Regions from separate parts of the Nocardia sp. NPDC004582 genome, predicted to be linked through region 2. Evidence: riboswitches for the same ligand, from Rfam matches in the RefSeq annotation. Region 2 holds a riboswitch; the other holds the start of a gene.
What was found. A riboswitch is a leader RNA that binds a small molecule or an ion and turns the genes downstream of it on or off. The one in region 2 is predicted to bind magnesium.
Positions count from the first base shown of each region.

Region 1 (4,378 bases), on a different contig from region 2:
GCCCGAGCAGCGCGACGATCTCGCCCTCGCACAGCTCCAGGCGGACATCGGAGAGCACGGGCAGCGCCGCCCCGGAGGGATCGGTGTAGTGCTTGGTGACGCGATCGACGGAGAGGATGGGGGTGGACATGGTTGTCCTCCTTTCGAAAACTCTTTCAGCTCAACGAGAAACGCTGTTCGGCGCGGCGCTGCAGCCGCCGCCAGACCAGCCGGTTGATGGTCACGGTGACGACGCTCATCACCACGGTGCCCAGTAGCACCTTCGGAAACATGTCCGCCGCGGTGGCATTGGTGATGTACGCGCCCAGCCCGTACGCCTGCAGGTGGGTGCCGCCCGCCTCGACCACCTCGCCGACCAGCGTGGCGTTCCAGGCGCCGCCGAACGCGGTGATCGCGCCGACCACATAGCCGGGGGCGATCGCCGGCAGGATCAACGACTTCCACCGCAGCCACCCGTGCACGCCGAGATCGTCCATGGCCTCGCGCAGGTCGGTCGGGATCTGCCCGGCCGCGGCGATCACGTTGAACAGCACGTACCACTGCGCGCCCAACGCCATCAGCACGATGCCGCCGATGTTCAGTGAGATGCCGGTCCAGGTGAGTGCCGCGATCACGAAGAGGAACAGGAACTGCGCCGGGAAACTGGCCAGCACCTGCACCACCGGCTGCGCGAATCGGCATACCCGCGGGTTCAGCCCGATCCACACCCCGACCGGCACCCACACCACGGTGGACACCACCAGTAGCACGATCACCCGGCTCAGGCTGGCCAGGCCCATCAGGGTGGCGGGCCCGAATTCGGCCAGCCCGACGGTCCTTTCGAAGTAGGCGGCCAGTGTCCAGGTGCCCCAGGCCAGCGCCGCCAGCAGCAGTCCGAAGAAGATCACGTCCCCGGCCCGGCTGCCGGGCCGGTCGTCGTAGGCGGACCGGGTGCTGCGCCCGAACACCCGCATGACGCGATCGATCCCCGCGCCGGCCGGTCGGGCCGCCCGCGCCAGCCGCCCCGGCACCGTGCTGCGGCGCAGCAGGTCCAGCACGAGACTGCGTGGGACTTCGGCGCTTTCGGTGTGCTCCACCCGGAACCGCTCCGACCAGGCGGTGAGCGGCCGCCAGAACAGCACGTTGACGATGACGATGGTGGCCACCATGACCAACGCCCCCAGCAGCAGTCGTGAGACCTGTCCCTGCGCGGTCGCCGCCGCGATGAAGCTGCCCATGCCGGGTAGCGCTTCCTCCCGCCCGGACACCGTGATCACCTCGGACGCGGCGAGCATGAACCACGCGCCGCCGAAGCTCATCATCCCGTTCCAGATCAGCGGCACCATGGCGGCCGGCACCTCCAGCTGCCACAACCGCTGCCAGCGGGTGAGCCGCAGCATGCGGGCGGCGTCGTCGAGTTCGCGCGGCAGGGTGCGCACGGCCTGGTAGTAGGCGAAGGTCAGGTTCCAGGCCATGGCGGTGAAGATGGCGAACACGCATACCGCCTCCGCGCCCAGGAAGGAGCCGCGGAACAGCGCCACGAACGCGGTCGCGGTAATCGAGACCAGCGCCAGCACCGGCACCGATTGCAGCACGTCCACCATCGGGACCAGCACCTGCTCCGCCCGCCGGGAATGCGCCGCCCACTGGCCGACGACCAGCGTGAACAGGATCGAGGCCGCCAGCCCGAGGAACATTCGCAGCGTGGTGCGCGCCGCGTAGTACGGCAGTTCCCGGGGATCGGTCGACACCGACTCCGGCCCGGAGCCCGGCGTCCACGGCACCGACATATCGCGGAACAGCCGCAGCGCCACGGCGATCAGGAACACGGCCGCGCCGAGCACGAGAAAGTCGACGGCGCGCAGCGGCTTTCGCGAACGCGGCATCGGCTGCCGGGTTTCAGGACGGTTGGGAATGGTGATCTGGAGCGTCATTGGATGAATCCGCATCTAATCGAAAAAGGGCACGCGGAAATAGGCGTCCGCCGAGTCACGAAAAGGGGATGGCGTCGCCGAATACCGGGAAATTACGAGTGCGCGAGGGGAGGTCCGGGGTCGTCGTCGGTAGTCATTCGACCGGTACCTCCTCACCTGGCTCATACGCGGATTCATCAGCGCACGCGGGGGAGGTCGACCCGGGGAACCCGGGGAAGGACGCACACCCCTCTCGTCAGAGCTTCGGCACTGCACGACGTGTTCCGAATCGGAAAGCCACTTTGGATTACCCCTTAATCCGGGGAAATCTGTCCTAACCTTGGGCGTCTCTCGACGTCGTCAGATCAGTGGCCTGTGTTCGTGCAGGAGCCTCGCCTATCGAGGTGCGTTATCGAACGTAGTAAAGGCCCGATGAATTGTCAAAGTGTGTACGCGCACGGTCGGCCCGATTCGCCTAGTCTGGTCCGCGTGACGAGAGCGATGCGCGCGGCGGTGGGGATCGCCTTGATCGGGCTGGCGGTCGCGGGCTGCGGGAACTCCGCGGATCAGCGGGCCGCGGCGACCACGACGGCCGCGCTCAAGGCGGCCGCGCCGTCCCCGGACACCATCGGCTTGTGTGGCGGGGTATCCGACGCCCAGGTGATCGAGGCCACGGGATCGACCGGTGCGCAACGGGTTTCGGCCAACGCGGTCGGCTGCGCCTGGCAGCCCGCCGCCGGCGAGGACTACGCCGTCATCTTCCACTGGTTCCGGGGCAGCTCGCTGCAGGCCCGCCGCGACCAGGTCACCACCGGCGGCCCCGCCACCGTCCGGATCGCCGGGCAGCCGGGCATCGAATGGCGCGGTGCGCAATCCTGCGAGGTCGCGGTCGCGTTCGGCGACACCGACTTCATCGACTGGACCGAACGCTCGAGCGCGCGCGCCTGTCAGGGCGTGGAACAGCTGGCGGCGGCCACCTTGGCGCAGGCGGGACAGAGCTGATGGCGCGCCCGGGAATCCGAATCACGGTGGCGGCCTTGTTGATCGCCGCCCTGTCCGGATGTTCGCAGTCCGGTCGGCAGGCCGAGGTGCGCCCCGCGGCCGATCCGAACCTGCTGGCGGGCTGTGGCCCCCTGGAGGATTCGAAGCTGGCCGCCGCCATCGGCGTCACCGGGATGCGGCAGCAGAGCGCGCCCACCGTGTGCGACTGGACCGCCACCAATCCCGGTGGCGGCGCGGTCGATATCACCTATGCCTGGCTGCGGGACGACACGCTCGCACGGGAGGTGCGGATCGCCGACCGGTTCGGGTACCGCGTCGAGCGGCTGGTGGTGCGGAACTTCGGCGGCATGTACTGGCGGGATCCGGCGGATCCGGGTGGTTGCGCGGTGACGGTGGCCGATACCGGCACCGTCACCTGGTGGGTGCGAAACCGCGATCACACCGCGCGGCCCGATCCGTGCGCGGCGGCCATGAGTCTGATGAACGCGACGCTCTCGGTCGACGGCATCTGACGCGCTCCGCGCGGAACCGGTCTCAGTGCTCGAGGAACGTAGCGACGATGTTCCAGAACATGTTCGGGTCCACGGTGTGGAAGTCCCAGCTCTCGGTGAGGCTGTGGGTGGTGCTCACGATGGACTTGATATCGAAGTCGTGCCGCGTGGCGGTGCCCTTGGCCTCCACGGCGGTGACGACGTAGGCGGTGGCGGTTTCTGCGGTGTGGGGCACGAGGAAGCTCCAATCGAGTACCGGTCCGGGGGAACGCGTGACAGTGTCCTGGCGTTTCCGACCAGTCTGATTTCCGTCCACGCCGCGCGGGAGTTCCGAAAGCGCCAAACCAGTCCGGGACACGCCAACCTTGCTGTGGGGTAGCCGGAATACCGTACGGTAGGTGCGATTTCGGCCCCTCAGCGCGGATCCTCGGGTTCCGGAGCGCCGCGGTCCCGCCACCGCTGCACCGCCCGCCGCAGGCTCGCCGGATCCGCGTAGCCCAGGAATTCCGCCTGCTGGGCGCGCGGAAGATGTTCGGCCCGTTGTAATCTGCGGCGGCGCGCGTGATCCACCTCACGCCGCCAAGTGGTTCCGGCCTCGGTCAGCCGGCGTTGCAGTGATCTGGGTGAGGTCAGCAGCCGCCGCGCAACCACTTCCAGGGTCGCCGCGCCGTCCGCGAGGGCCAGGTCGATGGCGTCGCCGAGTTGCTCGAGCCAGGTCACCCCCACCTCCGGAGTGGCGGGCAGGGTGGCCGCGTAGGCCAGCAGCACCGCCGTCAGTTCCGGATCGGCCGACTTCATCGGCAACGCCAGATCCGCCGACCGCAGCGTCAGGGTGTCCGCCGGGCCGCCGAAATCGACTGCGCGGGTGCCGAACAGCTCGGTGATGGTGGCGAGATCGGCGGGTGCGGTCTGCCGGAAGCTCACTCGTACCGGGACCACCGGGTAGCGGGTGGCTGCCCGCCCCCGCGCCACGAGCAGCGCAAAAGTCGCCTG
Region 1 is NZ_JBSGCY010000001.1:159,736-164,113, reverse strand. It holds gene ACWELJ_RS00590 (ABC transporter ATP-binding protein) at 1-130, opposite strand, end outside; gene ACWELJ_RS00585 (ABC transporter permease) at 156-1,913, opposite strand; M-box (ykoK) riboswitch at 2,134-2,303, opposite strand; gene ACWELJ_RS00580 (DUF3558 family protein) at 2,382-2,894, shown strand; gene ACWELJ_RS00575 (DUF3558 family protein) at 2,894-3,406, shown strand; gene ACWELJ_RS00570 (hypothetical protein) at 3,429-3,620, opposite strand; gene ACWELJ_RS00565 (AraC family transcriptional regulator ligand-binding domain-containing protein) at 3,800-4,378, opposite strand, start outside.
Region 1: it holds a riboswitch for magnesium, as region 2 does, so the genes downstream of both, ACWELJ_RS00585 (ABC transporter permease) here and ACWELJ_RS29775 (MgtC/SapB family protein) in region 2, are expected to answer to the same signal.

Region 2 (4,378 bases):
TGACCCTCGCCGACCGCCCCGACCAGCACGTCGTGCTCTACAACCCGCGCCCGCGGACCGGCACCGCCGACGCCCTCGACCGCCTGCACCGGCTGCGCCTGGCAGCACCCGCGTGAGCGACACCGCGGCAATGCCGGGACCCCTGGCCCGCGCCAGGGTGGTGGTGGCACACCCACGATAAACGCGCACTGTTTACCCGCGCCGCGCCCCGGCACGCTGAAGCCATGACGCACAACGGATCCCGCTTCCACAACAAGATCGCCCTCATCACCGGGGGCAGCAGCGGCATGGGGCTGGCCACCGCGCGGCGCCTCATCGCCGAAGGCGCGCAGGTGATCATCACCGGGCGCGACAAGAGCCGTCTCGACGCCGCCGTCGCCGAGCTCGGCGAACACGCCGTCGCCGTCGCCGGCGACGTCACCGACACCGAGGACCTCGCCGCGCTGACCCGCACCGTCACCGAACGCTTCGGACGCCTGGACGTGCTGTTCGTCAACGCGGGTATCGGTGCGTTCCAGCCGTTCACCGCCGTCACGCCCGAGGAATTCGATCGGATCGTCGCCCTCAACTTCACCTCGGCGTTCTTCACCATCCAGCACGCCCTGCCGCTGCTGTCGGCGGGCGGTGCGATCGTCATCAACGCCTCGTTCGCCACCTACCGCGGCGCGCCGGGCACCGCGCTCTACACCGCCACCAAAGCCGCCGTGCACACCTTGGCCCGCACCCTCGCCGCCGAACTGGCCCCCAAGGGAATTCGCGTCAACTCCGTCAGCCCCGGCTACACCGACACCCCCGCCTTCCGCGCCGAAACCACCCCGCGAACCCAGGCCGACGCGGCCTCGCGGGTCGCGCTCGCCCGCATCGGCACCTCCGACGATGTGGCGGCCGCGGTCGCGTTCCTGGCCTCCGCCGACGCCTCCTACATCACCGGCCAGGACCTGCTCGTCGACGGCGGCCTCACCACCGTCATCCCTACCGCCATGGTGTGAGGACGGCTCACTGCTCGGTTTCCACCGGCCGCGCCACCGTGCGCCAGCCGACACTGGTCACCGACGGCTCCAGGCTCAACCGGCTCACCGCGGACTCCATCTGGCGATCGTCGCGACGATCGCCGGTGAGTTCGGCCCGCACCTGCACCCGCCCCGGCGAGGTGTCATGACTGGAAATCGACACCAGGCTGAAATCGGTGCGGGTCAACGACTGCACCAGCAGCGCGCGCACCTGCGCCTCGTGCGCGTCGTCGGTATCGGCGTGGAAGGCGTACAACGCGTACTCGGCGTCGGTGCCGTCGGCGAGCGGACGATCCACCGACCGGGCCACCGTCCGCAACGCGGTATTGACCACCACCACCGCGACCGTGCCCGCCGCGGCCGTCGAGTACATGCCCGCGCCCGCCAGCGCGCCGACAGCGGCCGAACACCACAGTGTCGCAGCGGTATTGAGGCCGCGGATATTGAACCCGTCACGCAGGATCACACCCGCGCCCAAAAAGCCGATACCCGAAACGATCTGCGCCGCAACCCGGGTCGGGTCGGCGGAGGCGCCGTTGAAGCCGTGCGCCGACAGCAGCACGAACAGGGTCGCACCGGCGGCGACCAGCGCGTTGGTGCGCAGCCCGGCCATGCGGGCCCGGAACTGGCGCTCGAATCCGATGATCGCGCCCAACCCGACGCCGGTGGCCAGGCGGAGCAGCATTTCCCAGGTGGTCATCTCGATCTCCCAGCGGATGACGGCGCACTCGGACAGCGACGCTACCGGGTGTGCGGCAGCGGCCGAAGGATTGAGGGAGTGTCGCCTGGTGAACGATTGGCTAACGGAACTCGGTCCGGTCCATCGGGCACGACCACCACCTCCTCACACACTCGCACCGCGCGACCGCGGGGTCGCGTGCATGCCGGGGGAGTGGGACCGGCGGGGAATCGCCGGCACGGGTACCACCCCTCGTAAGACCTTCAGCACTCCACGGCGTAACCCGCCACCAGGGCGGGAGCCGGTCGGGGCATCCCCTTAGCTCGGGGAAGCCTGTCCTGATCCGGGGCGTCTCTCGACGTTCGGGATCGCCGGCCTGTATCCGTGAAGGAGCCTCAGCTAACGACGGCACCTTGCGTCAGCGAGTAAACACCCCCGCGGCGCGCCTGGCAACTCGATATGGCCGCGCTCGCCCGCATCCACTCCGCGAACACGCCGGTGGCGGGGTCAGCGATACATGCCGCGATAGGCGTCGATGGTCGCCACCAGATGGTCCACGATCTGATCGCGCGTGGCGCGCAGCGTGCCGTTGAGCCACGCCGAGAACATGCCGGCGTTACCGCTGGCCATGGTGACCGCGGCCAGCCGCCGCCGCACCGGATCATCGATATGGGCGAACAGGTGATCCTGGATCAGGCGGGTGAACGCCGGCATCACCGCGATCGTGGTCTGGCCCAGCCCCGTCGACGAATACGGCTCCACCAGGAACAGCCGCGACTTGCGCGGATCCTGCAGCACCTTGTCCACCAGTGTTTCCGACAGCGCGCGATCCCGATCGGGGTCATCGGCGACGGCGAACGCGGTCATCGGATCCAGGAACTCCTCGGCGATCTGGCGGTAGAGCACATCGAGCAGTTCGTCGCGGCTGGCGAAGGATTCGTAGAAATACCGGTCGGTCAGCGTGGCGCGCCGGCACACCGCGCGCATGGTGACCGCGCCCGCCCCCGACTCGCCGATCAGGTCCAGTGCGGCCTCGAGCAGCGCGGTGCGGCGCGCCTCACGGCGTTCGGTGAGGGTCGTTCCACCCCAGATGCGGGGCTCCTCGGCGGGAGGCTGCTCGGTCTGCACCGGGTCAAGAGTAATGCCCGGGGCCGGGTGGGAGCGCACACCCGGACCCGGACCGGCTTATTTGGTGACCACGCACGCGCTGCCGAGGTTGATGCCGGTGCCGACGGTGACCGTCGCCCACTGCGAGCCGTTGTAGGTCCAGGCCTGCACGTAATGGGTGCCGGTGGCCGTCGGTGTCCAGCTCGAGGTGGCGGTGCCGCCGCTGCCCAGACCGAACTGCTGCGGAGTGAAGGTCGACGATGCGCTGTCGTAGAGCCACACGTACTCGTTCGGGCTGCCGTTGACGGTGAGCGTGTAGGAGCAGTTGGTGCCGTAGCCGCCGCCGATGCTGGTGCCGGTCGCGATGGTCACGCTGCTGACATACGCCGCCGCGTCGGGCGCGGCGAGCACGAGCGCCGCGGCCGCGGCGCTGCAGGTGGCGAACACGGACGCGACCGAAGTGCGTGAGCGGATCATTGTCGATCATCTCCCCAGACGAACGGGATGAATGAGAACACTGCGACGCCATTGGCGCATATACGCAGTGTCGGTGTTCAGCACCCCCGACACGCGCGGATCGGACCACTCGGTGCGAACCGGTCACCCCGCCAACGCAATTCGTGATCTCCGGCAATCAGTCGGCTGTCCAGCATCGACGCCGAAAGCCCGGGGTTCCCCTAATGATCCCCTAATTCGCACGCTCGCAGCGCAATTCAGTTACCGCATCGCTAACGTTCCGATTGTCCGAATCGCCCGGGTGACGAAGCGCAGACACCCAGCGGTGACCGGACACCGCGCGAGTCCTCTTCCCCGAGACTCGCCGCCCCGCGTCCCCGCCGCGCAGCGGGCGCCGCGAACCCCGGCGTCGCCGGGCCGACCCCCGATCCCGGCCCGGCGACGCCGTCTCATAAGCGCCGATTCCGCCACAAGGACGGCGCGAACGCCGCGACGCTGCAATGATCGACCCAGTTTGGATTCAGTTCGGGTAGGCATTGCGAATCAACCTGTGCCGGTGGACTGTTCGAGGTGCAGAAGGATCGCGCAGGATGACCGCACGCCGGTATGCCAGTAACTCCGCCGTAGCCGACCCCGCCGAGCCGTCGGGCTGGGGCCGGCATCTGGGCGTCGGGGACGACATCGCGGACAGCCTCGGCTCCGGGCAGCTCGGTGCGCTCATCTTCGCCCGGAAACTGGTGCGCTGCTGGTACATCGCCAACTTCCTGCTCGCCTCGACCCTCGGCTCGGGTGCGGGCCTGTTCGCCTGGGAGTACGGCCGGCGGACCTACGGCGACTGCACGGGCACCGCCACCTGCTACCCGCGCTGGGAGTTGCTGGTGCTCGGCGTCGGCTCCGGATTGCTCGCCGCGGGAGCGATCTTCCTGGCCGCGTCGTTGCCGTGCTTCTGGGTCGCCTACGCCATCCGGTGGTCGGCACGCGCCATGGCCGACCGCAACGGCGGGCCCGAGCATCACGAGGCCGAGCCCTACGAGGTCGCCGAACATCACCAATGGCGCGCGGCCGAGCAGCCGGCCCGCCGCCAGACCCGGACCGAGGAACCGCCCCGCCGCCCCGCCCGCGGCGA
Region 2 is NZ_JBSGCY010000163.1:65-4,442, reverse strand. It holds gene ACWELJ_RS29785 (helix-turn-helix transcriptional regulator) at 1-116, shown strand, start outside; gene ACWELJ_RS29780 (SDR family NAD(P)-dependent oxidoreductase) at 225-989, shown strand; gene ACWELJ_RS29775 (MgtC/SapB family protein) at 997-1,710, opposite strand; M-box (ykoK) riboswitch at 1,930-2,103, opposite strand; gene ACWELJ_RS29770 (TetR/AcrR family transcriptional regulator) at 2,197-2,817, opposite strand; gene ACWELJ_RS29765 (hypothetical protein) at 2,875-3,273, opposite strand; partial or broken gene ACWELJ_RS29760 (hypothetical protein) at 3,843-4,378, shown strand, end outside.